DNA from 4 places in the Vibrio sp. R10-SG-ISO4 genome. Region 1 is predicted to be linked to each of the others. Evidence: predicted binding sites of a transcription regulator. Region 1 holds the regulator's gene; each other region holds the start of a gene.

Region 1 (7,699 bases):
ACCATTTGGCAACACCTGCGCGACTGGGCGTCCGATTATGAAGAGCAAGCCTTGGAGGTGGAGGCTGCGCAGAGCGACGTTTAACCGGCCGCCAGCGTAGACGGAGAACGTCTTCCACTTAACACAAAAATCCAGGCTGCATGCCTGGATTTTTCGTTTCTTTGGCATCAATCTGCGCTCGTTCATTGCCGAAAACCGTTAATCTCCGGCGAACATGTAGCCTTCGCCGTGCACGGTGACGAATATCTGCGGATTTTTTGGATCCACTTCCATCTTCGCTCTCATGCGCCGAATCAGGACATCGATGGTGCGGTCATTGGGTGCGTCCACACGATGACTGATCATATTAAGAATGCGTTCCCGACTGAGCACTTGGTTAGGGTGAGAGGAGAGCGCCACCAAAAGCTCATACTCTGCTTTAGTCAGTTTGACCGGTTCATCCCCTCGGCTCAAAGCGCGGCGCTGAATATCGAACGTCCATTCAGCAAAGCGGACCACGCCGTCTTGCTGATCGCTGCCCGCGTTTTGCGCTCCCGCAGCCAGTGCGATGCGCCACAAGAGGTTCTTGACTCTGACGAGCAGTTCCCTAAGCTCAAATGGCTTGGTGACATAATCGTCCGCGCCCATTTCTAAACCAACAATCTTATCAATGCTGTCGGTACGCCCGGTCACCAAGATAATACCGATGTCCGATTGACTGCGTAGTTCACGCGTCAGCATCAAGCCATCTTCGCTGGGCAGATTAATATCCAGCATCACCAAATCGACCCGACTGCTGCTGAGTACATCGCGCATCTGCGCGCCATTCTCAGCTTGGCTCACCTGATACCCTTCGGTTTGAAAGTAGCCCGCCAATTTACGGCGAGTCACTTCATCATCTTCAACAACCAAAATGTGGTAGCTCATCGGCTCTACTCACTTATTCACACACTGATTCAATGGCTTTATTCTATTCATAATTAGTCACAACTCCATCTTTGTCCTCTTTGTGAAGCGAAAAGTTGGCGATTCATTGATGCAAAGCAAGCTTTGCCGCCCTGTTCACAAATTGCCATATTTGACCATTTCTTCTCATAATCTGGTTGACCGCTGTTCATTTTTATCCGTTAGACTTAACGGCATCTGATTCAGTTGAGAGCCCATCATGCCAGAGACACCGAACGCCCAGATTTCCGACCCTTTATCTCCCGCCGAAAAAGAGCAGCGCGCCTTTGATGAGCAACGCGCTGAGCTCTACTGGTGGTTTTCGAGCGTGTTTGCCAAAGAGCTCTCAGAGCAAGAGCTGGCCCAATATCATTCGGTGGACACACGTACCTTTCTGACGGGACTTGCACAAACCCCTGAGCTTAACGTCGCCGCAGACAGGCTCATCGATGCATTGAACCGATTGCAAGACAGGCCAGATGCTCAGTTGGAACTATCAGCCGACTATTGCGACCTGTTTTTAAAATCCGACCGAGACAGCGCGCTGCCTTACGCCTCTGTCTACTTAGATGAATCAGGACTGCTCAATGGTGAGCCTGCCAAACAGATGGACGCTTTACTTGAACAACACGGCGTCGCTGTGCATTCAGGGCTCAATGAGCCTTCTGATCATCTCGCCATAGAGCTGGATTTTTTGGGTAACCTGATTGTGCGCGGCGCTCATGCAGCAGAGCAGATGGCAGGCGACACGCATCTCGCCTACCAAGAGCAAGCCGATTTTATTGAGCAGCATCTACTCCCTTGGATTGAGAGGTTTGCCGAGCGCTGCCAGCGCCTCGACACATTCGGCTTCTATGCGGCGCTGTCGTCGCTATTGTGCGCGTTCATTCAATTGGATAAAGCCTACCTGCAAGGCGATAGCGATTAAGCCCATACAAAAGGTGTGGCGAGATCCCAAAGGCGGGTTTTTTATTTGCCCAAATCGACGTTGCGGACTACAATCCGGTCCGCAAACGATAAAACTAATAAATACAAACCGCTTTTTGAGGGCGGTTTTTGTGTTTCTGATACTTTCTGTCTACATACTCTAAACTTTGTATAGACTTTACTTTTATAGACTTAACTTTTCATAGAATAGTAGGCAGTCATCGACAGGACAAAACCATATGGCCACGATTAAAGACGTCGCTCGCTTAGCGGGTGTCTCGACCACCACTGTATCCCATGTGATCAACAAAACACGCTTTGTCGCTGAAGCCACGCAAGAAAAAGTGATGGAAGCGGTTCAAGAGTTGAACTATGCCCCAAGTGCCGTTGCACGCAGCCTGAAATGTAACTCGACACGCACAATAGGCATGCTGGTTACTCAATCGACCAACCTTTTCTTCTCGGAAGTGATCGACGGGGTTGAGAGCTACTGCTACCGTCAAGGCTACACCTTGATCTTGTGTAACACTGGCGGCATCTACGAGAAACAACGTGACTACATTCGCATGCTGGCGGAAAAGCGCGTTGATGGCATCTTAGTGATGTGTTCAGATTTGACCGAAGAGTTGAGCGAAATGCTTGACCGTCATAAAGACATCCCTAAGGTGGTGATGGATTGGGGCCCGGAAAGCTCACAAGCCGATAAAATCATCGACAACTCGGAAGAAGGCGGCTACCTCGCAACAAAATACCTGATTGATCACGGCCACAAGCGCATTGCTTGCTTGAGTGGGCATTTTGAAAAAGCGGCCTGCCAAGAGCGCATCCAAGGCTTTAAGCGCGCAATGAACGAGTCGGGTTTGAGCGTCAACGAAGATTGGATCTTAGAAGGTAACTTTGAGTGCGATACCGCCGTGCTTGCCGCGGACAAAATCGTCGCCATGGACGAAAAGCCAACCGCAGTATTCTGTTTCAACGATACGATGGCGCTCGGTTTGATGAGCCGTTTACAGCAAAAAGGCATTCGTATTCCAGAAGACATGTCGGTCATTGGTTATGACAACATTGAGCTAGCCGAGTACTTTTCACCACCGCTAACGACGGTTCACCAGCCGAAGCGCCGTGTGGGTAAAAACGCATTTGAGATTTTGCTCGAACGTATTAAAGACAAAGAGCATGAAAAACGTATTTTTGAAATGCACCCAGAAATCGTCGAGCGCGATACCGTGGCGACGGTGAAATAGACCAACGAACAAGTTCAGCACATCACATCGACTAGCCCAGCGAGAATACTTCTCATCCGCTGGGCTTTATTCTCTCGGTAACACCCCTCTATTTTATGAACTAAGATCACATTTAACCCATCAAAACGTGATGTTTAGCCCATAAATTATTTATGCTTATTATGTTCGACGAATGCCACGAACAGGGCAAACCATTTCGAAAGGATGGGACGCAAAGCTTCCGGCCTGTTGCAGCCACTCAACTATTTCAACGTTGATGACTGCTTGGTAGCGGGGTTGCCGATGGCAAATGTGCACTTCGTAATTCTTTATCAAAAGCAAAGAATACAATGAGTTAAACGTTGCGCGCGCATTATGCGCTCACACCGTGAGTAGGATTATTCTTTTATGAGCCAGAATGACACCCTACTGACACAAAACCTGCATATTTTTGCTAATCTCTCGGACCTGAATTTGGTGGCGTATTGTAATACACCGAGAATAACAGCATGGATAAACCAATTTTAAAAGACTCAATGCGATTGTTTGAACCATTGGGCAAGATCAAGTCTCGCTCAATGTTTGGTGGATTCGGAATCTTCGCTGATGACACCATGTTTGCCCTCGTGGTAAATGACAAACTTCACATACGCGCCGACGACTCGTTGGCCCAACAGTTTAATGCTCAGGGACTCGAGCCATACGTGTATAAAAAGCGTGGTTTCCCTGTGGTCACCAAATACTACGCCCTTGGCCATGACTGGGATCAGGATGTCGCTCAGACTATTGCGATGGCAAACACTGCACTAGAGGCGGCCAACAAAGACAAGCAGCGTCAAACCAACGCCAAACCAACGCGCCTGAAAGATCTGCCGAACTTGCGTCTAGCGACCGAGCGAATGCTCAAGAAAGCGGGTATCGACAGTGTCTCCCGTTTGGAGCAGACGGGCGCAGTGGAAGCGTATAAAGCGATTCGTTCCACACACTCTGCCGACGTCAGTATCGACCTGCTGTGGGCACTTGAGGGGGCAATTAAAGGTACGCACTGGTCTGTGGTCCCTCAAGCAAGACGCGACGAGCTCCTGAATCAGCTGCAAAGCTAGTCAGCGATAGCGTTCATTAATTCCAATACCCTTCTCAAGCCAGCCGAACACCGCTGGCTTGAGACGTTTTTAGCCGATGCTTTTTCAGCGTTTCCATTCCTTAGTCATAGAATTCAACGTGTTTTCCCCTTAGGGCGAAATTTTTTACTGGCTTTTTGGTTCATATCTAACAATGATGATGTTTTCAAAGGGATCCATATGAACAAGAAACTGCTTTTAGGTATTGGTTTGCTCGCTCTGATTGTGTTTTTAGGCGCAAACTTTGGTCAATACCTGACACTTGATAACGCCAAAGCTCAGCAGCAAGCGCTGGCTGAAATCATTGACACCCACTTTGCCCTAGCCGCGCTGAGTTACTTCTTCGCCTATGTCGCTATCACCGCCTTCTCGATCCCTGGAGCGGCCGTCGTCACCTTGCTTGGCGCTGCGCTGTTTGGCTTTTGGACCAGTTTATTGCTCGTTTCTTTTGCCAGTACGATAGGTGCCACCTTGGCGTTTTTAAGCAGCCGCTTTTTACTCAAAGAGTGGGTACAAAGCAAGTTTGGCGATAAGCTCGCGACAATTAACCAAGGGGTCGAAAAAGATGGTGCGTTTTATCTCTTCTCACTGCGCCTTATACCGGTGTTCCCTTTCTTTTTGATCAACCTCTTGATGGGTCTTACGCCCATCACCATCGCGCGCTTCTATCTGGTTAGTCAACTGGGTATGTTGCCGGGCACGGCCGTCTACCTCAACGCCGGGACTCAGCTAGCGCAAATCGACAGTTTGTCAGGCATCGTCTCCCCAACGGTACTTGCCTCTTTTGCGTTGCTTGGGGTATTCCCTATCGTTGCCAAATGGGTAATGGCCAAACTCAAAGCGACACCGCAATCCAATGGGCAAGCGTCTTGAAAATTTTTATTGCCACGACACCACCACAAGCACACATCGTGTGTGAAATGCTGCGCAGCGAAGGAATAGCCTGTGAGGTGAGAGGTGAAGGTTTGTTCGGCTTGCAGGGAGAGATTCCGTTTGGCGAAGAGGCCAGCCCGTACGTTTGGTTAATTCGCCCAGAGCAGAAGCAGGCGGCACTCGCGCTGATTGATGATTTCCAACAGGACACCCCCGACAACATGGTTTGGGTTTGCCCGACTTGCCAAGAAGAAAATGACGACCATTTTCAGTTATGTTGGCAGTGCGAGCACACCAAACCAACTTGAGTGTGCTTGGAGTCAACCGAGATTAAGCAGTGAGGTGTTGCTGAATGAAGGCGATGGAGTGATCGTTAAACTCATCTGGGCGCTCAACATTACACACATGGCCACAGTCAGGAATTTCATGCAGCTCACTGAGCGTATGTGCTGAGACCATCTCTTTCACAGGGGTGATGAACATGTAGTCTTTTTCACCCATCAGATAGAGCGTAGGAATAGGTAACTCGCGGTCTTTGAAGTAGCGCATCAGAGGGTTCACCTCTGCGGTCAAAATAAACCAACGCTTGAACTCCTTTTGGCACAACTTCTTCGCTTCGCGGATAAACATATGTCGCGACTCTTTTTGTGCTCGCTGCGGCATCACAATGTAGGCAAACAGTCGATAGAGCCACATGTAGGGCACAATGTGTTTACACAGATTGCCCAACTTCACCAGTACTTGAGAGCGTGTGTTGAGTCGTGTGACGGCGCCACCTAACACCATGGTTTTTACGCGCCCAGTCGCTAGCTCCGCTAAGTTACGGACGATGATGGTTCCAAGCGACATGCCGACAAAATGTGCCGACTGAATCTTTAGGTGATCGAGCACTTTTAAGATGTCTAATGTGACCTCTTTAAAGGTGTAGCGATTGGCAATGATCTCCTTAATCAGCTGGTTCGATTTTCCATGGCCGCGCAAATCAATCAGCAGCAAATTAAAATGCTGCTTGTAGGCTTTGATCTGTTTAAACCAAATCGATGAGCTGCCGCCTGCGCCATGCACAAAGACCACCCACTCATCGCTAGTGGGGTGTTTAAAAGTCTTATGGAATAGCAAGCTTTGAGTCATAGTCGAAAAATAACCGTTATCGTCACACAATTCAGGGCGCAGGGTAACACAAAAGCGCCCGTGTTTTTGTTTAGCATAAACGAAAACCGCCACTTTAGTGCAATCGGAAATGTTAGAAAAAATGAAAGCGCCGTGAGACTGTGCAAGCACAAAACCCCTCAGGCGCTTTCTTTATGCGGACCTATTGTCGTCTTTACGCGAACAGACTAAAAAATAGCGTCCGCAATTCAATGACCTAGTGTTAGGCGCTTAAAGCACTGTGGTAGAGTTCGATGTACTCACCCGCCGCTTTTTCCCAACAGAAGTTTTCTGTCATCGCGTGCAATTGAACCCGTTTTATCTCATTGAGATTTTGCGCGTAGAGCAGCAAAGCACGAAGCATAGTCAACAACAACGCAGTCGGCGTTGGCTCATCAAACACAAACCCAGTAGCGATTGACGGATCATCGTCGTAATGGTGAACCGTATCTTTCAGTCCACCCACACCACGAACGATTGGCAGCGTACCGTAAGCCATACTGTAGATCTGATTGAGACCACAAGGCTCAAACTCTGACGGCATCAAGAAGAAATCACTGCCCGCTTCCACCAAGTGAGCAAGCTCTTCATCGTAAGCCTCGATAAACGCAAATTTGTCGCTGTGTGTGGCTGAGAGCGCTTTAAGATGGCTTGCCAACATCGGGTCGCCGGTCCCAACAATCACCAACTGAACATCGTGTTTGAGAAACTCAGACAGAATAGGGATTAGGTAATGTAACCCTTTTTGCTGCGTCAAACGGCAAACCATGCCAAACATCGCGACGTTTTTTTCGCTCAGTTTCGCTTTTGCTTGCAGCGCCGCCTTACACGCTTTCTTACCGCGTACCATACTCTGCTTCGTCGCTCGGTAATTTAACGGTAAGTGGGTGTCTGTTTCTGGGTTCCATGTACTGTAGTCGCAACCATTAAGAATCCCCACCAGATCATGGCTTCGGCTTTGAAAATCTTGCGCCATACCATGACTGCCCAGTTCGGTCTTGAGCTCTTGCGCGTACGTCGGGCTAACCGCGTTCACCTTATCAGCGGTTTTCACCCCAGCGCGAAGCATGGTGATGTGCGTTGCACTCACTGCGGCATCCGGCGCGTAATGCGTCTGGAACTCAGGCAGATCGCCGAGCTCATCATAGCTAAAGACACCTTTGAAGACCGCGTTGTGCACGGAAAGAATGCTTTTGGTATGAGCAAAAAAATCGTCACTGGCGTAACGATGCTTGAGAAGGTATGGAACCAGACCCGTGTGCCAGTCATTGGCGTGGACAATGTCCGGCTGAAAGCCCAGTTTCGGCAGCATGTCCAAACTCGCCGCACTAAAAAAGGCGAAGCGTTCACCATTGTCTGAGTAGGCTTGATTGTACTCGGCGTACATGTCAGGACGGTCAAAATACTGCGGACAATCGATGGCATACACAGTGATTCCCGATAGCGCTAGCTGCTTGACGCAATAAGGCGTATGAGGCCAGT
Region 2 (7,699 bases), on a different contig from region 1:
CCCGTTAAGCGAGGCGGAGCGAGCTGCGGTACTTGGCCACGGTGAAATGTGGTCCTCAAGACTGCTCGCCGCGCTATTGAATCAAGCGGGTTTACCAGCCATCGCGCAAGACTCTCGCACTTTCTTACGGGCAGAAACCGGCACGCAACCTGAAGTGGATCGTGGTCAGTCCTACCCACTACTGAAGGAAATTTTGGCGCAACACTCACAGCGTCGTCTGGTGTTTACCGGCTTTATGGCGCAAAACCAAGCAGGCCAAACCGTGCTGCTTGGCCGAAACGGATCCGATTACTCTGCCACCGTGATTGGCGCGCTCGCAGAGGTCAGTCGCGTCACGATTTGGAGTGACGTTGCTGGCGTATACAGCGCAGACCCTCGCCTTGTCAGTGATGCTTGTCTTCTGCCCCTATTGCGACTGGATGAAGCAAGTGAACTGGCACGCCTTGCCGCCCCCGTGCTGCATAGCCGTACCTTGCAGCCTGTCGCTCAAAGTACGATGGACTTACACTTGCGCTGCAGTTACGACCCTGAATCTGGCTCTAGCCGCATTGAGCGCGTCCTCGCCTCTGGGCGTGGTGCCAAGATCATCTCCTCACTCAATGACGTGTTGTTGATTCAGTTAAACTTCGCCTCTGGCCATGATTTCAATCGCATGGAAAAAGAAGTGCTAAGCAGTTTGAAACGCGCCCAACTTGAACCTTTGACTTATGAAGTCCAAGCGGATAAGCACTCATTACGCCTTGCTTATACCTCGGAAATTGCAGGGGGCGCTTTAGGCTTCTTACAAGATTCCGCCATCGCAGCAGAAATTAAACTCAAGGAGGGCTACGCCCTTGTCGCTGCCGTAGGCGCTGGTGTCACCAACAACGCCAACCACTGTTACGGCTTTTACCAGAAGCTCAAGTCATCGCCTGTCGAGTTCATCTCTGAATCTCGTTCCGGTCTCAGTTTGGTGGCTGTCTTACGCCGCACCGAAACCGAACCACTCGTTAAGGCGATTCACAACCAACTTTTCCAAGCACAAAAACGAGTCGGCATCGCCCTATGCGGCAAAGGCAACATTGGCTCCAGTTGGTTAACCCTGTTTGCAGAACAAAAAGCAGAGCTAGAAAAGCGTCGTGGAATGAGTTTTGAGCTCGTGGCAGTGATCGACAGTCAAACCTATTGGTTTAATGACCAAGGCATCGATCCTAGCGCGGTCAGTGAGCATTTCGATGAAGAGTCTATCCCATATCAGAAAGGCGAGTGGATTCAGCGCCTCGGTGCGATTCAGGGCTATGACGATGTGGTCGTACTCGACGTGACGGCGAGCAAAGAGTTAGCTGAGCGCTACCTCGATATCGCTGAGCAAGGCATGCATCTTATCTCTGCCAATAAGGTTGCCGGCTCAGCCTCAAGTGCTTACTACCACCAAGTGCAAGACGCGTTTGCCAAAATAAACCGCCATTGGCTCTACAATGCCACCGTCGGAGCAGGCTTGCCGATCAACCACACTGTGCGCGATTTGCGTGAGAGTGGCGATGTCATTTATGCGGTCTCAGGGATTTTCTCTGGCACCCTCTCTTGGTTGTTCCAACAATATGATGGCAGCGTACCGTTTGCCGAGTTGGTCGATTTAGCGTGGCAGCAAGGCTTAACCGAGCCAGACCCTAGGCAGGATCTCGATGGCTCTGACGTAATGCGCAAGCTGGTCATCTTAGCCAGAGAAGCCGGTCTCGAGATTGAGCCTGAATCGGTCAAAGTCGAGAGCTTAGTGCCCGATGAACTGGCCGAACTCTCACTGGATGATTTTCTCGATAACAGTCAGCAGCTCAGCGAACAGTTGGCAGAAAGGCTCGAGAAAGCGCAACGTGAAGACAAAGTGCTGCGCTACGTCGCGAGACTGGAAAAGAACGGTAAAGCTCGAGTAGGTGTCGAAGCACTCAGCAAAGAACACGCCTTGGCTAACCTGTTACCATGCGACAACATCTTTGCGATTGAGAGCAAATGGTATAAGGACAACCCACTGGTCATTCGCGGACCGGGGGCGGGGCGAGAAGTGACCTCTGGCGCGATTCAATCAGACCTTAACTTGTTGTCCAGTTTTCTCTAGTTTCACAGGTTGCTTCGGCAACCTGTTTTCTTATTCGGGCGTCGTGCTTCGCGCACTTCAAATTCTCTCATTATGAACTTGAAAAAAATTCATGGTGGGAGTGTTGACATTAAAACGTATTCAATACATTCTGTGGACATATAGACGTCTAAACGTCGATTTAATCAAATTGAATGTTGGGGCTGCAGTTACCTACGGATAGGGTCGCCACACGGAGAGAGAAAGATGGGATACACACACGCGAGTCATATTGACGCTTTAAACCAAAATATTGCCGAGCTATCGAACAACATCAATGTGTCATTCGAGTTCTTTCCTCCGAGCAGCGAAAAAATGGAAGAGACGCTGTGGAACTCGGTTCATCGCCTCAAAACCCTTAAGCCTAAATTTGTCTCTGTTACCTACGGCGCCAACTCCGGCGAGCGTGATCGCACTCACTCCATCATTAAAGAGATCAAAGCCGAGACCGGCCTAATTGCGGCACCTCATCTCACTTGTATCGATGCCAGCCGTGACGAGCTCATTCAGATTGCTGACGATTACTGGAACAATGGTATTGAAAGCATCGTCGCACTGCGCGGTGATATTCCTCCTGGTGGTGGCAAACCGGATATGTACGCCTCCGATCTCGTGGAACTGCTTAAATCACGTCACGACTTTGATATCTCTGTTGCAGCCTTTCCCGAGGTACACCCTGAAGCAAAAAGTGCGCAGTCGGATCTGCTGAACCTCAAGCGTAAAGTCGATGCAGGCGCAAACCGCGCCATTACTCAGTTCTTTTTTGATGTAGAGAGCTACCTACGCTTTCGTGATCGCAGTGTTGCGGCTGGCATTGATGTCGAAATTGTTCCGGGCATCCTTCCTGTTTCCAACTTTAAACAAGCTTCACGTTTTGCCGCGCAGAATAACGTCAAAGTCCCTGGCTGGATGGCGAAACAATTTGAAGGGCTGGATGACGACCCAACCACTCGCCAATTGGTGGGTGCGAGCCAAGCCATCGACATGGTGCGTATCCTAAGTCGTGAAGGTGTGAAAGATTTCCACTTCTACACTCTCAACCGCGCCGAAATGACCTACGCGCTTTGCCACACTTTGGGCGTGCGCCCTCAGGTCTAATCTGACAGATACCAAAGCAAAAAGGGTTGGCACTGTGCCAACCCTTTTTAGTCTACAGAAACGATGATTACTCAACGTCTTCCATCTTACCTAGCAAGCTGCGGATGCGCTCTTGCCATGCTGTGTGTTCTTGTTGCATCTGCTGATTTTGCGCGACCAACTCTTCACGGCTTGTACGCAGCTCGTTCGCTTCATTTGCTAGCTTCTGCTTTTCTTCTTTAAGCTCTTCCACTTCCATTTGAAGCAGAGTGATAGTATCAACCGCGGTTTGGATTTTTGCTTCTAGTTTTTCTAGTACTTCAAAAGACATCGTTGCCTACCTTTTTAATCATTCTCTGGATGGTTGGGTCATACGACATGACAAACCCATTTACCTTCCATTCTACTCAGCCAAGCCGCTTTAAACACGCCCTATATTTGCAAATCTGCGTCATTCGATTAAAAAAACAACGCAATTTGACTCAGAGTTTACAAGACCAGAAGAATGAATAGTTCCGCCCGTTTTCCTGCCCCTGGTTTGATCCAGTTCAACCCTGCTGAACCAAAAAGGCAAACGTTTCCCTAGTGATGTGCTAAAATCGCGGCGATTTAATTTTGTTCAGTTTTTCCTACCAGTTGGAGTCATCATGAAACGCGATTTAGCAATGGCATTCTCTAGAGTTACCGAAGGCGCAGCCCTAGCGGGTTATAAATGGCTTGGCCGTGGCGATAAGAACGCCGCCGACGGTGCCGCTGTCGAAGTGATGCGTACCCTGCTTAATAAAACAGAAATCGAAGGTGAGATTGTCATTGGTGAAGGCGAGATCGATGATGCGCCTATGCTGTATATCGGTGAAAAAGTAGGGACAGGTGGTGATTGTGTCGATATCGCGGTTGACCCAATTGAAGGGACCCGCATGACAGCCATGGGCCAGTCCAATGCGCTGGCTGTTCTGGCCGCAGGTGAAAAAGGCAGCTTCTTAAAAGCCCCAGATATGTACATGGAAAAACTGGTTGTGGGGCCAGGCGCAAAAGGCTGTATCGACCTCAATAAACCACTCAAAGAGAACCTTATTAACGTCGCTGAAGCGCTCAACAAGCCGCTCGATCGACTTGTGGTGATCACCTTAGCAAAACCGCGTCACGATAAGGTGATTGCTGAGATGCAAGCAATGGGGGTACGCGTTTTTGCCGTACCTGATGGTGACGTGGCCGCCTCCATTCTTACCTGCCTGCCTGACAGTGAAGTCGACATGATGTACTGCATTGGCGGCGCACCAGAAGGTGTGGTATCTGCCGCTGTGATCCGTGCACTCGATGGTGATATGCATGGCCGCTTGCTACCTAGACATGAAGTTAAAGGTGATAGCGAAGAAAACCGCATCTACGGCGCTGCTGAGCTAAAACGTTGCGAAGAAATGGGCGTGACAGCCAATGTTGTGCTGACTATGGAAGAGATGGCTCGCAGCGATAACGTCGTCTTTTCTGCCACTGGCATCACCAAAGGTGACCTGCTTGAGGGCATTACCCGCCAAGGTAACATCGCCACCACAGAAACCTTACTGATCCGTGGACGCTGCCGCACCATTCGTCGCATTAAATCGACACACTACCTAGAACGCAAAGACCCTGAAGTGCGAGACATTATTCTTTAATCTCGTCAGCCCTCTCTTCGAAGCCAGCCAACGTGCTGGCTTTTTCTTGTCTGTATAAAACCGTCGAGCAGACGAACCCAGCACTTTCAGGAGCGTTAAACGTAAAAAAGCCTCAGTCTTTCGACTAAGGCTTAGTATAAGTGGCGAAGTGGGACTCGATGGTCCGGCATTCCGGCCCGCGAAAAAGTGCACATCACTTTCGGGAGCGTTAAACGTAAAAAGCCTTAGTCTTTCGACTAAGGCTTAGTATAAGTGGCGGAGTGGACGGGACTCGAACCCGCGACCCCCGGCGTGACAGGCCGGTATTCTAACCAACTGAACTACCACTCCGCAGTGGCATCACTCGCCTAAGCAAGTGTCCATAATTTGAAGCCTGGCGATGTCCTACTCTCACATGGGGAAACCCCACACTACCATCGGCGCTAATTCGTTTCACTTCTGAGTTCGGCATGGAATCAGGTGGGTCCAAATCGCTATGGTCGCCAAGCAAATTCTTTAATTCGGAAAGCTGTTTACGTTCTTACACATTCAATGTTCTTACATTGAGTCCATCAAAACCCTTTGGGTGTTGTATGGTTAAGCCTCACGGGCAATTAGTACAGGTTAGCTCAACGCCTCACAGCGCTTACACACCCTGCCTATCAACGTTCTAGTCTCGAACAACCCTTAAGGGCACTTAAAGTGCCAGGGAAGACTCATCTCAGGGCTCGCTTCCCGCTTAGATGCTTTCAGCGGTTATCGATTCCGAACTTAGCTACCGGGCAATGCGATTGGCATCACAACCCGAACACCAGAGGTTCGTCCACTCCGGTCCTCTCGTACTAGGAGCAGCCCCCTTCAATCTTCCAACGCCCACGGCAGATAGGGACCGAACTGTCTCACGACGTTCTAAACCCAGCTCGCGTACCACTTTAAATGGCGAACAGCCATACCCTTGGGACCGACTTCAGCCCCAGGATGTGATGAGCCGACATCGAGGTGCCAAACACCGCCGTCGATATGAACTCTTGGGCGGTATCAGCCTGTTATCCCCGGAGTACCTTTTATCCGTTGAGCGATGGCCCTTCCATTCAGAACCACCGGATCACTATGACCTGCTTTCGCACCTGCTCGAATTGTCATTCTCGCAGTCAAGCGGGCTTATGCCATTGCACTAACCTCACGATGTCCAACCGTGATTAGCCCACCTTCGTGCTCCTCCGTTACTCTTTGGGAGGAGACCGCCCCAGTCAAACTACCCACCAGGCACTGTCCTCACCCCGGATAACGGGGCTAAGTTAGAACATCAAACATACAAGGGTGGTATTTCAAGGTCGGCTCCACAGATACTGGCGTACCTGCTTCAAAGCCTCCCACCTATCCTACACATGTAGGCTCAATGTTCAGTGCCAAGCTGTAGTAAAGGTTCACGGGGTCTTTCCGTCTAGCCGCGGGTACACTGCATCTTCACAGCGATTTCAATTTCACTGAGTCTCGGGTGGAGACAGCGTGGCCATCATTACGCCATTCGTGCAGGTCGGAACTTACCCGACAAGGAATTTCGCTACCTTAGGACCGTTATAGTTACGGCCGCCGTTTACCGGGGCTTCGATCAAGAGCTTCGACCGAAGTCTAACCCCATCAATTAACCTTCCGGCACCGGGCAGGCGTCACACCGTATACGTCATCTTACGATTTTGCACAGTGCTGTGTTTTTAATAAACAGTTGCAGCCACCTGGTATCTGCGACTCTCAATAGCTCCATCCGCGAGGGACTTCACCGTCAAGAGCGTACCTTCTCCCGAAGTTACGGTACCATTTTGCCTAGTTCCTTCACCCGAGTTCTCTCAAGCGCCTTGGTATTCTCTACCCGACCACCTGTGTCGGTTTGGGGTACGATTCCAACTTATCTGAAGCTTAGAGGCTTTTCCTGGAAGCATGGCATCAATGACTTCACGCCCTTGGGCGCTCGACGTCGTGTCTCAGCCTTAAAGAGAGCCGGATTTACCTAACTCTCAAGCCTACGCACTTGAACCTGGACAACCGTCGCCAGGCCCACCTAGCCTTCTCCGTCCCCCCATCGCAATAAGTTGAAGTACGGGAATATTAACCCGTTTCCCATCGACTACGCCTTTCGGCCTCGCCTTAGGGGTCGACTTACCCTGCCCCGATTAACGTTGGACAGGAACCCTTGGTCTTCCGGCGAGGAGGTTTTTCACCCCCTTTATCGTTACTCATGTCAGCATTCGCACTTCTGATACCTCCAGCATGCTTTACAACACACCTTCAACGGCTTACAGAACGCTCCCCTACCCAATACCTAAAAGGTATTGCCGCAGCTTCGGTTTATTACTTAGCCCCGTTACATCTTCCGCGCAGGCCGACTCGACTAGTGAGCTATTACGCTTTCTTTAAATGATGGCTGCTTCTAAGCCAACATCCTAGCTGTCTAAGCCTTCCCACATCGTTTCCCACTTAGTAATAATTTGGGACCTTAGCTGGCGGTCTGGGTTGTTTCCCTCTCCACGACGGACGTTAGCACCCGCCGTGTGTCTCCCGGATAGTACTTACTGGTATTCGGAGTTTGCAAAGGGTTGGTAAGTCGGGATGACCCCCTAGCCTTAACAGTGCTCTACCCCCAGTAGTATTCGTCCGAGGCGCTACCTAAATAGCTTTCGGGGAGAACCAGCTATCTCCAGGTTTGATTGGCCTTTCACCCCTAGCCACAAGTCATCCGCTAATTTTTCAACATTAGTCGGTTCGGTCCTCCAGTTGATGTTACTCAACCTTCAACCTGCCCATGGCTAGATCACCTGGTTTCGGGTCTATATCCAGAGACTGAGCGCCCAGTTAAGACTCGGTTTCCCTACGGCTCCCC
Region 3 (7,699 bases), on a different contig from region 1:
ATTTTTAGGTCCGCCAGCGTGCGCTGTAACTCCTCTGCGGTATCGGCGGCGGCTTGCGCCTCGAGCACTTCCGACTCATCAATCAAGGTACACACCCAATACGCTTGCTTGCCCTCGTTTAGACAGGCATGACGCACGCGCTCAACAATGGTGTCGCGTTTGGTATCTGGAATGGCCACGGTTTGAATCGGCGTACGACCGGGGGGAAGCTCATCAATGACGGAGGTTTCAAGGTCAGCGTACGCCGTCATGGCGAGGGTGCGCGGAATGGGCGTCGCCGTCATGATCAGTTGATGCGGATACGCGCCCTGCTGCTCGCCTTTTTCACGCAGCTCCAGCCGCTGGTGGACACCAAATCGGTGTTGCTCATCGATGATCACCAGGGCTAACTGAGAAAAATTGACCTGCTCCTGGAATAGCGCATGGGTGCCGACCACCATCTGCGCCTCGCCAGAGGCAATGCGCTCGAGTTGGGTCTGCTTGGCCTTGCCTTTGAGCTTGCCCGCCAGCCAGCCAACTTGAATGCCCATTGGTTCAAACCATTGGCTAAAGTTTAATGCGTGCTGCTCTGCCAACAGTTCGGTGGGCGCCATCAAGGCCACTTGTTTACCTTGCTCCAAGGCGCGCACGGCGGTCAGTGCCGCGACCAAGGTTTTGCCTGAGCCGACATCTCCTTGCACTAAGCGCATCATCGGGTGCGGCTTGGCGAGATCGCTCTCAATTTCTTCCACGACTCGGCGCTGAGCATTGGTCGGCGAGAACGGCAGGGCGTCCAATAGCTGTTGTTTCAGCGTTTGACTCGGCGGCAGCGCGATCGCCGCCTCTTTTTGCCCTTGGCTGCGCACCGCGAGCATCGATAGGTTTTGCGCCAGCAGCTCTTCCATGATGAGGCGCACTTGCGCTGGGTGTTTGCCCTCATCAAACTGTTCCAGATTGATGTTCGGTGGTGGGCGATGAATGGTGTGCAGCGCTTGATTGAGGGTAATTTGGCTATCATAGAGCCCGGCAGGGAGCAGCTCTTGCACCGCCGATTTATCGAGCAATGCGAGCGCTTGTTCTGTCAGGTTGCGCAGGGTGAGTTGGCGCAGACCATCGGTGGTTGGGTAGACGGGCGTTAAACTCGGCTCCGTCTCAACCGGTTGCTGCGGCGTGTAAAACTTGTAATCCGGATGGACAATCTCTAACCCGTAGCTGCCGCGTTTGATTTCCCCATAGGCATGCACCGTTTTGCCTTCTGCGAATTGATTTTTCATCCCGGCGGTGAAGTTAAAAAAGCGCAGTGTAAGGGTGCCGTTGCCATCACTGAGTTTGACCGCCAGCATTTTGCGCTTGCCAAACAGGGTATCAACACTCATCACCTTGCCCTGCACCGCCGCCCATAGCCCAGCGTGCAGTTTAACAATGGGGTAGACCCGAGTGCGGTCTTCATAGCGCAGCGGCAGGTGAAACAGTAAATCCTGCACCGACAGCAGCCCGACTTTGGCCAATTTCTCTGCCACTTTCGCCCCGACACCTGCCAGAGAGGTCAGTGGAATAGCCGACAAAAGTTGGGACATAGCTTCGCTCACGCAATGATTAATGATGGGGATAGTTAAGCATTTATCTGTGTTTTTGTACAGTGGAGAGGGGGAGTTCCTAGTGCCTAGTTCCTAGTTCCTAGAAATTCCGTCCTCTAGGCACTAGGAACTATAAACTAGGAACTAATCACTAGAGTTTTGCCCTCTAGGCACTAGGAACTAGAAACTAGGCACTACCTACCTACTCTGCATCTTCGCCCACCACTCTTTATCCGCGACGATTTGGCCTTGCTCGTCGAGGGGAGGGTACGGGAGCTGTTTGCGTTTGGCGACTTTGGCGAGCACGGGGTGGCCGCGCTCAAAGAGGATGCGGTGGATGGTCTCGGCGGGTAGGGCGCTTTGTGCGTTGTCGTACATGCCGGCGGCTTGGCGTTGGCGCTGGGCTTCATAGAGAATCACTGCGCTGGCGACCGAGACATTGAGCGATTGGACCATACCGACCATAGGGATGATGATGTCTTGATCGGCGAGCGCTTTGGCTTGCTCTGACGCGCCGATTTTTTCACTGCCGAGTATCACCGCCGTCGGTTTGGTGTAATCAATCTGACGAAAATCGACCGCCGTCTCTGAGAGATTGGTCACCAGCACTTGCATGCCTTGACGTTTGAGCTCACCCATCGCGTCTTTGATGGTGTCGTGCGTTTCCACTTCCACCCAGTTGCGCGCGCCCGCCGACGTGTGGCTTAAGGTGCGCATTTTATCAGGCCAAACCGCATGCACTTTGTGAATGCCGGTGGCGTCGGCGCTGCGGATCACCGCCGAGACGTTATTGGGCTTGTGGACTTCTTCGAGGCAAAGGGTCAAATCCGCTTGGCGCGCTTTTAACACTTCTTGAATGCGTTGGTAACGTTCTAAATTCATGGTGTTAGGGCTTAGTTGAAAAAGAATATGGTGTTAAAAAATGGATGATAAAGAAAGCGGCCCTAAAGACCGCTTTCTGATGTGGATGGGGATCAGTACTTTCTACGGCGCACTTTGAGTGTGTGCGGCATGGCTTTAATCTTGCGCATGATGCCCGCTAAGTGGACGCGATCTTTGGTGGTGAGCACCACAGTCACTGTGTACAAACGGCCATCACGCTCTTCGGTCGAGAGACCGTGAATGTTGGAGCCGGTTTGTGAAATGACGTTGGTCAGTTCCGCGAGGGCGCCTTGACGGTTTTGCACATCGACACGCAGCTCGGCGATAAACTCTTGATCGTAATCGTCTGACCACTCCACCGCCATGTACTTATCAGGCTCTTTTTCGTGGTTGCGCACGTTCGGACACGTCTCGCGGTGCACCACCAATCCTCGACCCGGAGAGACGTGAGCAATGATGTGATCGTCCGGAATCGGATGACAACAGTTGGCAAACGTCAGCAAGATACCCTCTGCGCCGCGGATCGGCAGCTTCTTCTTCGGCTTGCCGTCGGTGTTGATGACTTCGGTGAGCTCATCGGCGTCGCCAAGCAGTCTGCGGGCGATGACAATACTCATCAACTCACCCAAACCGATAGCGGCGAGCAGATCATTGAGGGATTTGATTTTCAGATCGCTCAAGACGTGATTGATGTTCTCTTCATTGATGTCGGAAACCGACAAATCACCTAAGGCGTGATTGAGCAATCGGCGGCCAAGGGTAATCGACTCTTCACGGCGCATGGTTTTCAGCACTTGACGAATCTTGGTGCGCGCACGTGAGGTCACGACGTAGTTGAGCCATGCTGCATTCGGACGGGCGCCCGGTGCGCTGATGATCTCAATCGTCTGGCCGTTTTTCAGCGCTTTGCTGAGAGGGTAAGGGTTGCGATCGACGCGCGCGCCGACACAGGTGTTGCCGACATCGGTATGCACGGCATACGCAAAATCGACCGCAGTGGCGCCGACAGGCAGCTCCACGATGCGCCCTTTTGGGGTGAAGACGTAAATCTCATCTGGGAAGAGATCCGATTTGACGTTTTCAATAAATTCGAACGAGTTGCCCGCGCTTTGTTGGAGCTCAAGCAGGCTCTGCATCCAGCGCTGCGCTTTGACTTGCGCGGTGGTACCGGTACGCTCGCCATTGCCTTTGTAAGACCAGTGCGCCGCGACCCCTTTGTCCGCCATCTGATCCATATCTTCGGTGCGAATTTGCACTTCGACAGGCACGCCGTGTGGGCCGACCATCGAGGTATGCAAAGACTGATAGCCGTTCGCTTTCGGCACCGCAATGTAATCTTTCATACGCCCCGGGCGAGGCTTGTAGAGCGAGTGCACTTGGCCCAGTACGCGATAGCAGGTGTCAGCGGTGTCCACCACCACACGAAACGCGTAGATGTCCATAATGGTGTGAAAGCGCTGCTCTTTGGTCTTCATCTTGTTGTAGATGGAGAAGAGGTTTTTCTCACGCCCCACTACACGCGCAGACAGGCCCACTTCTTCCAGACGGCCTTCAATTTCGGTGTGGATGCGTTGAATCATCTCTTTACGGTTACCCCGAGCGGCCTTGACGACCTCTTTTAACACGCGATAGCGGTTGGGGTAGAGCGCTTCAAAACCGAGCTCTTCCAGTTCGGTTTTAATATTATGGATACCCAAGCGATGCGCTAAGGGTGAGTAGATTTCGAGGGTTTCGCGTGCGATGCGACGCTTTTTGTCTGGGCGCAGTGCGCCGAGCGTGCGCATGTTGTGCGTGCGGTCTGCCAGTTTGATCAAAATGACGCGGATGTCTTGCACCATCGCAAGGACCATCTTACGAAAGTTCTCAGCCTGAGCTTCCTTGCGATCACGAAACTTGAGCTTATCCAGCTTAGAGACGCCATCGACCAGTTCTGCGACGGTGTTGCCAAACTTCTCTTCTAGCTGCTCTTTGGTGACATCACAATCTTCGATGACATCGTGCAAAAGGGCGGCTTGGAGGGTTTCAATATCCAGGCGCATTTCCGCCAAGATACGAGCAACAGCAACAGGGTGGATGATGTATGGTTCCCCGCTTGAGCGGGTTTGCCCTTCATGGGCATCTTTCGCTACCACATAAGATTGACGCAGAGCCTCAATTTGAGGCTCTGTTAGGTATTCTTGGGCAACGTCTTTGAGGCTATCGAATAGATACAAATTTTAGGCCCGGCAGAGTGTGATGAAGAGGATTATCGACCGTGAGCAATGCTGCTAACAGCGGCAAGTTCAGCGGCTTCTTGCTCTTGCTGCTCTTGACGCTCACGCGCATCTAGGATCTCTTTTGTGATAAGGCTTTCTTCGATTTCGCGCAGAGCGATAACCGTTGGCTTATCGTTCTCTTCTGGCACCAGTGAATCTTTGCCGCCAGTTTGCATTTGACGAGCGCGGCGAGCCGCAATGAGAACTAGGTCGAAACGGTTGCCAACTTTTTCAACAGCGTCTTGAACAGTTACGCGTGCCATAAGGACTCCAAATAGTTAACTAAAATTTTGTATGACGAGAAATTATACAAGATCTCGTAGAGAATAGTCTAGATTCTTATTTCAACAACGCATCCAGCATGCCTTTGTACTTGAGGGCTTGCTTATCTTGCTTGAGGCGTTCGGCGCGAATGATGGCTTTAAAGTCCATCAGCGCGTTATCGAAATCATCATTGATGATCACGTAGTCGTATTCGTTGTAGTGAGAAATTTCCGATTTCGCTTCCGCCATGCGTTTTGCGATCACCGCTTCACTGTCTTGGCCGCGCGCGTTCAGGCGGCGTTCCAACTCACCGTTTGACGGCGGCAGGATGAACAAGCTCTTAGCTTGTGGCATTTGCTCACGAATTTGACGCGCGCCTTGCCAGTCAATGTCGAGGAAGACGTCGATGCCTTTATCGAGGTTTTGCTCAATCCACGGGCGAGAGGTGCCGTAGTAGTTGCCAAACACTTCCGCGTATTCCAAAAACGCACCTTGTTCGATCAGCGCTTCAAACTGCTCTTTTTGCACAAAGTGGTAGTGCACGCCATCTTGCTCACCCGGGCGCATGCCACGTGTCGTGTGCGATACGGACACTTTCATTGCGTAGGTAGGGTTGGTTTCCAGCATGGCTGAAATCAAGCTCGATTTACCCGCGCCGCTGGGCGCAGAAACAATGTATAGGGTGCCTTTGGCCATAAGGTTACGTCCACCATAAGATTCGATGTATTAAAGATAGCACTGACCGCGGGCATAACGTCAGTCAAGAGCGCGATTTCTCTCAACATCGGTGGCGAAAATTCGGCCAGAAAAAGGGAGGCGAAGAGTAGCATGGATCGGACTAAGTGACTAGATCGGATGAAAAATGTGATACGTATCAAAATTGGTTGAAATTTCATCCCATCTCATTACAATTCGCGCAAACGTTTGGCTTGTTGCGGGCATTGCTGCTGGCGATGGGCTATGGCCCTCTTATTTATCTAACGATAGGTTGTATTGTGAGTTCTGACACTGCACTTCCACGCTCAGCCAACGCTGGGTGGCTTGAATCCACTTTTCATATCTCTGCGCGCAAATCGACCCTAGGCACGGAGCTGTACGCCGGGTTTATTACTTTTTTGGCGATGAGTTACATCTTGGCGGTTAACCCCGCGATTTTGGGGGACATCCCAGGCATGGATCGCGGCGCGATTTTTACCGCCACAGCACTGGCGGCGGCGGCAGCCACGCTGATCATGGGCGTGTTTGGTAACTACCCTGTGATGCTGGCGCCAGGCATGAGCATGAATGGCTTCTTTAAAGGCATGCTGCTGAGCGGCTCGGTGGCGCTGGTGTGGCACGAAGCGCTGCTGGGGATCTTCTTCTCTGGAGTGCTCTATCTGATTTTGTCGATGACCCATATTCGCAAGGCGATGATTGAGTCTATTCCAGAAGATCTCAAATTGGCGATCACCGTATCGCTTGGCCTGTTTATCGCCTTTTTGGGCTTGAAAAATGCCGGTATCATCGTCTCGAACCCGATCATCTTGGTCAGCATGGGCAAAATCAATGACCCGCAAGTCATCATTGCCTACATCAGTATCTTTATTGCGCTTGGCTGCATGATTCGTGACATCAAACTGGCGACCTTTATCTCGTTTGTATCGGCGATTGTGCTTACTGTTGTGGCCGACTGGATGCTAGGGACGCAAAACGCCCCCATCCCAGAGAGCCTAGTGGCTGCGCCGCCAAGCCTGTCGGGCAGCGTAGGCGCCATCTTCAATTTCTCAGGGCTGACGGCCGACAAGCTGTTTGATCTGCTGTTTATTGTAGTGATTTTCCTGATTGTCGATTTCTTTGATGGCCTCAGCACCATTGTTGGCGTCGGCCGCGATGCGGGCATCATCGACAAAGATGGCAAAGTGCCGAACGCGCGCTCGGCGCTAGTCGCGGACGCAGGCGGCACCGTGATTGGCTCTGTGCTGGGTACGACTTCAGTCACCGCGTTCTCAGAATCGGGCATTGCCTCTGCACAAGGCGCGAAAACAGGCCTGGCTGCGGTGGTGGTTGCGGGGCTCTTCTTGGTGTCACTGTTCCTCTACCCGCTTTTTTCCATCTTCTCAGCGGCGATGGTCGCCCCGGCGATGGTGGTGGTCGGCATCTACATGATTGGTCGCCTTGGCCAAATCCGTTGGGAGCAAAAAGAGTCTCGCATTGCGGCGTTTTTCACCATCATGTTCACCGTGCTGAGCTTCTCACCGGCCAACGGCATGGCGATGGGCTTTATCAGCTACGCCTTTAGCATGGTGGTAGCAGGCAAAGCCAAGCAGGTTCACCCTGTCATTTATGTGCTGTCTGGGCTGTTTATGGCGTATTTGGTGCTTTTATAATCGGGGAAATGTTGCTTTTATAATTACTGAAATATGAGCGGTAACAGTGATACGAAAGGGCGGTGGATACCGCCCTTTCTCATGTGCCTCGATCTGCGTTTGATAACGCAGCGCGTGCTCCTTGGCGCTAAAGTCATTGCTCACGCCTTGCAGCGCCATCAAACGCGTGCCGCACCGCCCCGTCAAACACGCCATGAAGCTGACGACACTTGAAGCGCTCGACAACGCTGCGGAGTTCAAAGGGTTGCATAGTGTTTACGGGCAGGCGTTGTGAGTGGATGACCTAAAAGATCGATTATCTATAAATGCATATCAAAGGCGACATGTGATGTATAATAACTAATCATTCTTGTGCTTGCGGGATTGTGGTGATATG
Region 4 (7,699 bases), on a different contig from region 1:
TTAAACTATTAAATTGTTAACAGCTCGAATTTAAGTGAATCGTCGCTCAAGCTGAACATCACTTTCTGTTGCCAATATTCCTCGGCAAACTGTTCCGTAAGCCAGTAGTGCCCAGCAATAGACATCAATTCTGCATTGAGTTTGTTACAGATGATGACGGCGCCCGTGTTGCCACTGGCCCCTGCAATAGCGCGACCACGCAACGTGCCATGGATGTGAATCGAGCCATCGGCAATCACCTCGGCACCTTCACTGACATGATTGAGTACCACTAAATCCGCGTCTTTGGCGTAAATCTGTTGCCCAGAGCGCACCGGGGTGCGAACAATTTTGGTGGGCGCTAAGGTCGCGGGCGCTTTTGTGGGGGACTTGCTTGCCGTCATCACGGCGAACTTAGCGTCAGACGCTAAGTTTTGTGTACGTTTGTCTGGGCATCCCGTCACCCCAACAGGTATCATGCCCGCTTGGGCGATGCCTTGCTTTAGCTTTACAAAGTCCAATTCGCCCGCCACCTTTGAAATATTGATCACCACAGGTGCGTGAGCAAAAAACGCAGGTGCCGTTTGCACTTTCTGTTGTAAGAAGTCGATGCATTTGTCGACATCGTTATCGCTAAGGTGCAAAACGGACAAGGTGAAACTACTGCCTTTCAAGTCAGGCGAAGCGGCGCTGGATGATTGGGACGGTTTGGATGGAGCGGTGACGCTCTCTGACCCAATGGTCTGTGGCCTGCTTGTATTGGGCTCGGTCATATTCGACATATAGGTAAGTGGCAACCTCTTAAGGGCGTTGCTTGGGACTAGGGGACTCATGTTATATTCCCTCCCTAAGCTCAGCAAGTTATCTTGCGCTCAATTGGGTGTTTTGCTCTCAAAAATAGCGAAACATTGACGTTTAATGACAATGAGATAAAAACATAGACATGCTTTGTGCAATTTATAAGAGTTCAAAAAAAGAGGGCGCGTACCTCTACTTACCGAAAAAGGACGATTTTTCGCAAGTTCCTGACACACTGATGCAGATGTTCGGTAAACCTACAATGGTGATGATGGTGAAGCTTGACGGGCGCAAGTTAGCACAAGTCGACATCGAAAAAGTGAAGCAATCCATGCAAGATGAGGGCTTCTTTTTGCAACTGCCACCCCCACCGAAAAACCTGCTTGATGAATACAAAGAGCAGAAAAAAGCTCGCCAGCAGTCGAATAATTCATAGTTCTAAAGACTCGCTAAAATTGCTCAAGGAGGGCAATGTGAAAACAATACTGTCAGCTGTTCTAGGATTGACACTTTCAGGCACTGTGTTGGCAACGTCAGTGTCTGCGAGTGAGGTGTCATTTGATGATTACATCCAAACACTCAGAGATGAAGCCAAAGCGATGGGGATTGCTCAGCCCGTCATCGATGAGGCATTTGCCAATGTGACTCATAAACCACGCGCCGTGACGGCCGATAAGAATCAGCCAGAGAGAAAACTGACCTTAGATGAGTACATTCCACGTGCCGTACCAAAATGGAAAATCGATCAAGCCAAAGCTCTTTACCAAAAGCACCACACTGAGTTGACTCGCATTGGCGAGCAATATGGTGTGCAGCCGCGCTTTATTGTTGCGCTGTGGGGCGTTGAGAGTAACTTCGGAAAATTTACCGGCAATTACCCCGTCATTGATGCACTCGCGACCTTGGCGTACGACGGCCGCCGTGAGGCCTTCTTTCGCAGTGAAACCATGGCCGCGTTACAGATCTTAGAGCAGGGCCATATTGCTTTTGATGACTTTAAAGGCTCATGGGCAGGGGCGATGGGCCAGTGCCAGTTTATGCCGAGCTCGTTTTTAGCCTTTGCTGCGGATGGTAACGGTGATGGTAAAAAAGACATCTGGACGACAGAAGCGGATGTGTTTGCTTCGGCGGCCAATTATTTAAGTCAATCCGGTTGGGACGATACCTACACCTGGGGACGTCAAGTGACGCTTCCCGCTGGGTTTGATACGTCAATTCAAGGGCGAGCGCCGGACAAAGCCAAATATTTGCAACAGTGGGCGTCAATGGGGATTAACCGTTTTGATGGCCGACCGCTACCTAAGCTCGACCAAGATATCCAAGCCTGGTTGATCGCACCCGATGATGGGAATGGGCGTGTTTATTTGGTCTACAATAACTATAACGTACTAATGAAATGGAACCGGTCTTACTACTTTGCGCTGGCTGTTTCACACCTTGCGGATGCAATTGTGATGTGATGCGGTAAACAAAAACGACGAATCCTCCTACATTCAGTTGCGCTTAGCTTGACGGTGTCTATATTTGATTGACAATAAATAATGTAGCATTATCTAAATAAGTGATTGGTTTTGTAGCAATGACTGGAGCGCGATGAACGTACACCACTTTGTAGCGGATAAATTATCCGAAGTCGTCTTAATGAAACAGCAGCGCCAGATGATGATGATTCGGGTGCTCGCTGTCTTAGGTGTCTCCTTCCTTGCGGCCTTCTCTGTCTATAGTTTTTATCGCGGCGATATTGAGCTGGGCACAACGCTGGCCTTTTACTCCTTGGTTGGCATCGTCACCATCAAAATGATTAACCTGCAACATCGCTTTGGTCTTGCTGGGCTATCTTTTATGATCTACTCCTTGAGTTTGTATCTTATTTTTACTGGAGGGTATGAAGGTACTGGCATTATGTGGGTCTACCCACTGTCTGCCATCGGCATATTCATCAATAGTTTTCGTGTTGGAGTGGGGCTCTCGGTACTGAATATTGTCCTTACTTCCTTGATCTTCGCCTTTGGCTTGACGCAGTTTCCGTACCCATACCATGTAGGGTTTCGCTTGGTATTAACCTTGGTCGCGATGTCAGGTATGTGTCACATCGTGATCTATTTTCAAAGTCAAATGGACGACTATATTTTGAAAATGGATCAAGAGGGCATTCAAGAACTGGCTTACATTGACTCGCTCACCCAACTGGCGAATCGAGCAAGCTTTATGTCGGTGTTGTCTCACGCGACACGCCTTGATGAAAACAAACACACCGCGATCATTTACCTCGACTTAGATAACTTTAAAGCGGTCAATGACCGTTATGGTCACGATGTCGGTGACAACGTACTGTACGATTTTGCCAAGCAAACCAAAGCCATCGCGCAGCAAGCGTTGGGCGAGCGACTGCAAAAATACGACATTGCCCGCTTGGGCGGTGACGAGTTTGCCATTTTTGTGCGCGATTATGAGTCGGAGCAAGAGGTGGTTGATTTGGCAGAGCAAGTGGTCGCGCTCTTTTATGGTCACCATTTGCAATCACTGAACAATATTCACGTCGAGATTGGCGCCAGTGCGGGTATCTCATTTAACAATGAGACGATGACTTTAAGTCAGTGTTTGAAAGTGGCGGACAGAGCGATGTATCTCGCCAAAGAAGCCGGGTCGGGTAATGTTAATGTGGCTAAAACAGCCTCAGAGCGGCGAGAAGAAGCGCTGCTCTGAGGAAGGATAGAGCGCTAGTTATTTGGTATGAAATTGCTCACACGCTAGCATTGTATTCTCAATCAAGCTCGCCACCGTCATTGGCCCAACACCACCCGGGACTGGCGTAATAAAGCTGGCGCGCTCTTTGGCTTTATCGTATTCCACATCGCCGACCAACTTGCCTGACTCCAAGCGGTTGATACCGACATCGACCACGACCGCACCCTCTTTGATCCAGTGACCTGGAATAAAGTTAGGTTTACCTACCGCAACCACCACCAGATCCGCTTGACGCACATGACCTTCTAGATCTTGAGTAAAACGGTGACAAGTCGTGGTGGTACAGCCCGCAAGCAGAAGCTCCAATGTCATTGGTCGACCGACAATGTTGGACGCGCCTACTACCACTGCGTGTTTGCCACGAAGATCGATGTTGTAGCGATCAAGCAGGGTGATGATGCCTTTCGGCGTACAAGAGCGCAGTTTTGGAATGCGCTGCGCTAGGCGGCCCACGTTGTAAGGGTGGAAGCCATCGACATCTTTCTCCGGATGAATGTGTTCGAGCACGGCGGTAGAGTCGATTCCCGCTGGTAGCGGAAGTTGAACCAAGATGCCGTCAATCTCATCGTCTGCGTTCAGTGTGTCAATCAGTGCAAGCAGCTCAGTTTGACTTGCGGTGGCAGGGAGGTCGAATGATTTAGACACAAAGCCCACCTCTTCACACGCGCGGCGTTTGCTGCCGACATACACTTGAGACGCCGGATCTTCACCAACGAGAACCACAGCCAAGCCAGGGGCACGTAACCCTGCGTCTAGGCGCGCTTTCACACGAGCCGCCACTTCGGAACGGACGGTTTGAGAAATCAGTGTTCCATCGATATTTTGAGCAGTCATGACTTTCCTTTAATCACAATGGCGAATAATTTGTGGCGCATTGTCGCAAATAATTGAATGAACATCCATAAGCAAACGTTTGCTTCGGGTTGTTTTTAAACACCTCAATCGCCAATGCCCCTTTTTTAGTCACTTAGATCATAATGATACGAAAAGGTCTTGTGTTAAGACCTCGAACTCGTATAATCCTGTCCCTGTAGCGCGCCCTTAGCTCAGCTGGATAGAGCACGTCCCTTCTAAGGATGTGGTCGTAGGTTCGAATCCTACAGGGCGTGCCATATATCAGAAAAAAGCCCGATAATTCAATGAGTTATCGGGCTTTTCGTTTTTCTGTGGTGCCTCTGTGGTGCCGCTGAAATCTATTTTTATCAACTTTTGTTAAACCCCACCTATTTTCAACTCTTCGCTTTTTTCGAAACATCACTCTCTTTTTGTCTATCCGATCGCTTGCTTCATCTATTCAAAATGATACCTTCTATAACTGAGCTATTAAGTAACAAGTTGCATGGAGTTTGCAGTGGCAGGGTTGAGCCAAAAACAGACAGACGAGTTGATGAGTATCGGGCTTGATGTTCATCAAGTGAAAGCGTGTGAAGAGATACTAATCCAAATTCCAAGTGACACCGATCTTGCGTCAATTAAGCGCCTATCTAAAGCGTTGCAACAAGCACAGTCAGGCTTTAACGATATCAGACATAGCGATCCCAATTTCTATGACGAAATAGAGCGGCAACTTCAAAGCAAAGTGGCATGGTCACGCTCGCTATTAAGCACCATAGCTGAGACATTAGAGGGAGTTCACGCTCAGCAACAAGGTGTCTACGTATCAGAGGTGGATTTTGATTCCAATGAACAAGTAACGCGGGTTACGACTCCCAAAAGCAGGGACTTTCGTCGCTATCAAGCCCTGACAGATCTGTGGCGTTCATGGGGCAAATTAGTGAAAACCACGAAAGATTCTGAATTTTTATCCTTTCTTACGATTTGCCTCAAAGGTCGCTTTTCTTTTGACGGTGTCGCTAGTGTTAGAACTCATTACCTCAGGTATTTTTGGGGTAAAACGAAGGAGGTCTCGACAGGTGACACAGAACACAAATCAGATCTCTTGGAGGTTGAGATTACTCTGAAAAACGGACAGAAACAGGTCGCGCGTATGAGAGTCCCTAAAATGGATGCGTTGGACAAGGATATTCGCCAACTCAAGAAAAGTCGAAGCTAGCCAGCCACCGACAATTCATAAACGTGAAGGGAAAAGAGGGATGTTGATACCGTTTGGCTTGAAGGATGATAAATACCTAGACATTAGTGAGGTGCAACGGGGTAGAGCATGTGTTTGTCCCAGTTGCAAACAAAACCTTGTGGCTAAAAAAGGGCCCAATCCGGATAAAATGATCCACCACTTTGCCCATGACAAAAAGTCGAAAGATGAAACGGGTGAGCCGATAGAGTGTCAATATTCATTCTGTGTGGTAGCAAGGCTTGTGATTAAGCAATGTTTAAAGGAGCTGGACCAGTTTGAGATACAGTTGCCTGATTGGAAGCTTGAATTAGAAAAGAGAGATGATTACGGAAGGGAGGTCACCGTCTCTGGATATGTGACTCAAGCACATCATTTAACGATTGATGATTTTGAAGTCGAGCCTTCGGGGCACTATTCAGATCTCGATATCCTTTGTCGCATAAATGGGTATTTGGTCGGTATCCACTTTAGTTATCACGGCAGGTCAATGATTGGGGGAAACGAAAATTTTAGTGCCGTTTCAATTGTGGATATTGATTTAGAGCCCTTGCAAGACCTTTACGATAGTTTTGACCATAAAGAACATGAATCATTTAAATCACTGGTGATGGACTATGTACTGAACATCGGCCATAGATCTTGGGTGACTCATGCTCGCTATACCGCCAGATATTCAGAGTTGACCGAAAAGCTAAACTTACTCGTAGAGGAATCCAATCTAGCACCGCCGAGAGGCCACATAGCCTAAAAGCCTATTGTTAATACGATTCAGCATCAACCTTATAAAAAGAGCTCATGCTCGTATGCAAGGGAAATTGAATCTTCAAGTGTATAAGGCCATAGGTAAAGTCAAAATTAGCAGTCAATGCCGTCATATACATGATAGACGGGGATTTGCTGCAGTATCCAACAAGTGTCATAATGGGCCGTTTACTAATACTCTGATTTTCGGTTATTTATTAGTGCAGCGTCTTAGTGGGTGTAAGTATTAGGCGGAAGGATGCGAGTTGGAAAGGCGGCTTGTTGCCGTACATAAAGCGTTATAGCCCATCATGTCAATAAATTGGGAGAATTCTTTTTGAGTTCAGACATTATAGAATTATTAGAACAAGGTGAGAGTGCAACAGTCGAGTTTTTGCTACCTGAAATAGAGCCAATGCGTCTGGCCAAAACAATTGCTTCATTCGCTAACTCTGGTGGTGGAAAAGTTTTGCTTGGGGTCCGTGACTCAACTTTCGCTCCGGGTATTAAAATAGAGGAAGCTCAATTACTAACTTTGAAGGCCAAGGAATTACTTAGCGAACCTGACATATTTGAGGTTGAAAATATTAGTTTTAGGGTTTTGCTGAACATATGTGTCATAACTGTTCAGGCTTCGTCGTCATTAGTTCTTTGTAGTGATGGTGCTTATCATAGGGTTACTGGCAAAACTAAAGCGATGAATCATTATGAAATACAAAGAAAGCTCTCACCAGATGACACTTCATTAAGTAAGATCTCGGAGGTTCTTGAAACACAGACAAAAAAAATCGAGCAGCTTACTGCTGAGTTAGCCGAATCTAATACTCTAAAGAGCAAACTTAAAGACCATCTATTAGGAGCAATTGTTGGTTTGGTAATTGGTGCGATAGGAGCAGGTATAGGGCTATAACAAGCGCTTTAAGACGGATTCACAACGCGTGGCATTTGTAATTTGCGGTAAATTTAGTGATTTAGGTGGTATGCGGAAGCATCGTATTGCGTTGCTCACCACTTAAGCGTGCGTTAGGCAAACTATTCAAACTTATCGTATGTCTGATTGAACTTGGTTATTATATGGTCTTTCATCCTATAAAGTATAAAGGGCAAATTTATGCGAAATATTCTGCTGGTTTTAGCTAGCTTTAGCGTTTTATCTGGCTGTACTTCACTAAAACATAATGGTGGAGGTGTTGAAGAAACACTTATTGATCACCCGCCGATTGGTGTTGAGGCTGTAGCTTATGTGGGTGATGAAATGCTAGCGAAAGGAAAGCAAACCACAGTGAATGCGATATCTTTGAAGCACAGCACCTCCGTAGGTGTGCTCGGTGGGTACACTTTTTCTCCGGGCATTTATAC

The links. Region 1 encodes PurR, which represses purine synthesis genes. Its sites were predicted from a motif close to TNANGNAAACGTTTNCNTNA; they were not measured.
Region 2: the regulator PurR is predicted to act here: its motif matches at 3,754-3,773, upstream of glpX (class II fructose-bisphosphatase).
Region 3: the regulator PurR is predicted to act here: its motif matches at 5,870-5,889, upstream of AC6R03_RS03765 (NCS2 family permease).
Region 4: the regulator PurR is predicted to act here: its motif matches at 4,427-4,446, upstream of folD (bifunctional methylenetetrahydrofolate dehydrogenase/methenyltetrahydrofolate cyclohydrolase FolD).

Annotation. Positions count from the first base shown of each region.
Region 1 covers NZ_JCBDHJ010000018.1:189,547-197,245, reverse strand. The annotation lists gene elyC (envelope biogenesis factor ElyC) at 1-84, shown strand, start outside; gene torR (two-component system response regulator TorR) at 199-906, opposite strand; gene torD (molecular chaperone TorD) at 1,145-1,852, shown strand; gene purR (HTH-type transcriptional repressor PurR) at 2,091-3,095, shown strand; cyclic di-GMP riboswitch class I at 3,271-3,379, shown strand; gene AC6R03_RS13845 (TfoX/Sxy family DNA transformation protein) at 3,584-4,177, shown strand; gene AC6R03_RS13840 (TVP38/TMEM64 family protein) at 4,376-5,068, shown strand; gene AC6R03_RS13835 (putative signal transducing protein) at 5,065-5,376, shown strand; gene AC6R03_RS13830 (alpha/beta fold hydrolase) at 5,399-6,199, opposite strand; gene glgA (glycogen synthase GlgA) at 6,441-7,699, opposite strand, start outside.
Region 2 covers NZ_JCBDHJ010000001.1:203,065-210,763, forward strand. The annotation lists gene AC6R03_RS00945 (bifunctional aspartate kinase/homoserine dehydrogenase II) at 1-2,092, shown strand, start outside; gene metF (methylenetetrahydrofolate reductase) at 2,318-3,208, shown strand; gene zapB (cell division protein ZapB) at 3,276-3,518, opposite strand; gene glpX (class II fructose-bisphosphatase) at 3,835-4,842, shown strand; tRNA gene AC6R03_RS00965 (tRNA-Asp) at 5,096-5,172, opposite strand; rRNA gene rrf (5S ribosomal RNA) at 5,214-5,329, opposite strand; rRNA gene AC6R03_RS00975 (23S ribosomal RNA) at 5,415-7,699, opposite strand, start outside.
Region 3 covers NZ_JCBDHJ010000007.1:6,853-14,551, reverse strand. The annotation lists gene recG (ATP-dependent DNA helicase RecG) at 1-1,556, opposite strand, end outside; gene trmH (tRNA (guanosine(18)-2'-O)-methyltransferase TrmH) at 1,755-2,438, opposite strand; gene spoT (bifunctional GTP diphosphokinase/guanosine-3',5'-bis pyrophosphate 3'-pyrophosphohydrolase) at 2,531-4,651, opposite strand; gene rpoZ (DNA-directed RNA polymerase subunit omega) at 4,684-4,956, opposite strand; gene gmk (guanylate kinase) at 5,033-5,653, opposite strand; gene AC6R03_RS03765 (NCS2 family permease) at 5,953-7,323, shown strand; gene AC6R03_RS03760 (hypothetical protein) at 7,445-7,597, shown strand.
Region 4 covers NZ_JCBDHJ010000008.1:148,919-156,617, forward strand. The annotation lists gene minC (septum site-determining protein MinC) at 9-812, opposite strand; gene AC6R03_RS04505 (YcgL domain-containing protein) at 923-1,213, shown strand; gene AC6R03_RS04510 (lytic murein transglycosylase) at 1,251-2,237, shown strand; gene AC6R03_RS04515 (GGDEF domain-containing protein) at 2,371-3,483, shown strand; gene folD (bifunctional methylenetetrahydrofolate dehydrogenase/methenyltetrahydrofolate cyclohydrolase FolD) at 3,502-4,359, opposite strand; tRNA gene AC6R03_RS04525 (tRNA-Arg) at 4,561-4,637, shown strand; gene AC6R03_RS04530 (hypothetical protein) at 4,865-5,578, shown strand; gene AC6R03_RS04535 (competence protein CoiA family protein) at 5,619-6,347, shown strand; gene AC6R03_RS04540 (AlbA family DNA-binding domain-containing protein) at 6,678-7,250, shown strand; gene AC6R03_RS04545 (hypothetical protein) at 7,452-7,699, shown strand, end outside.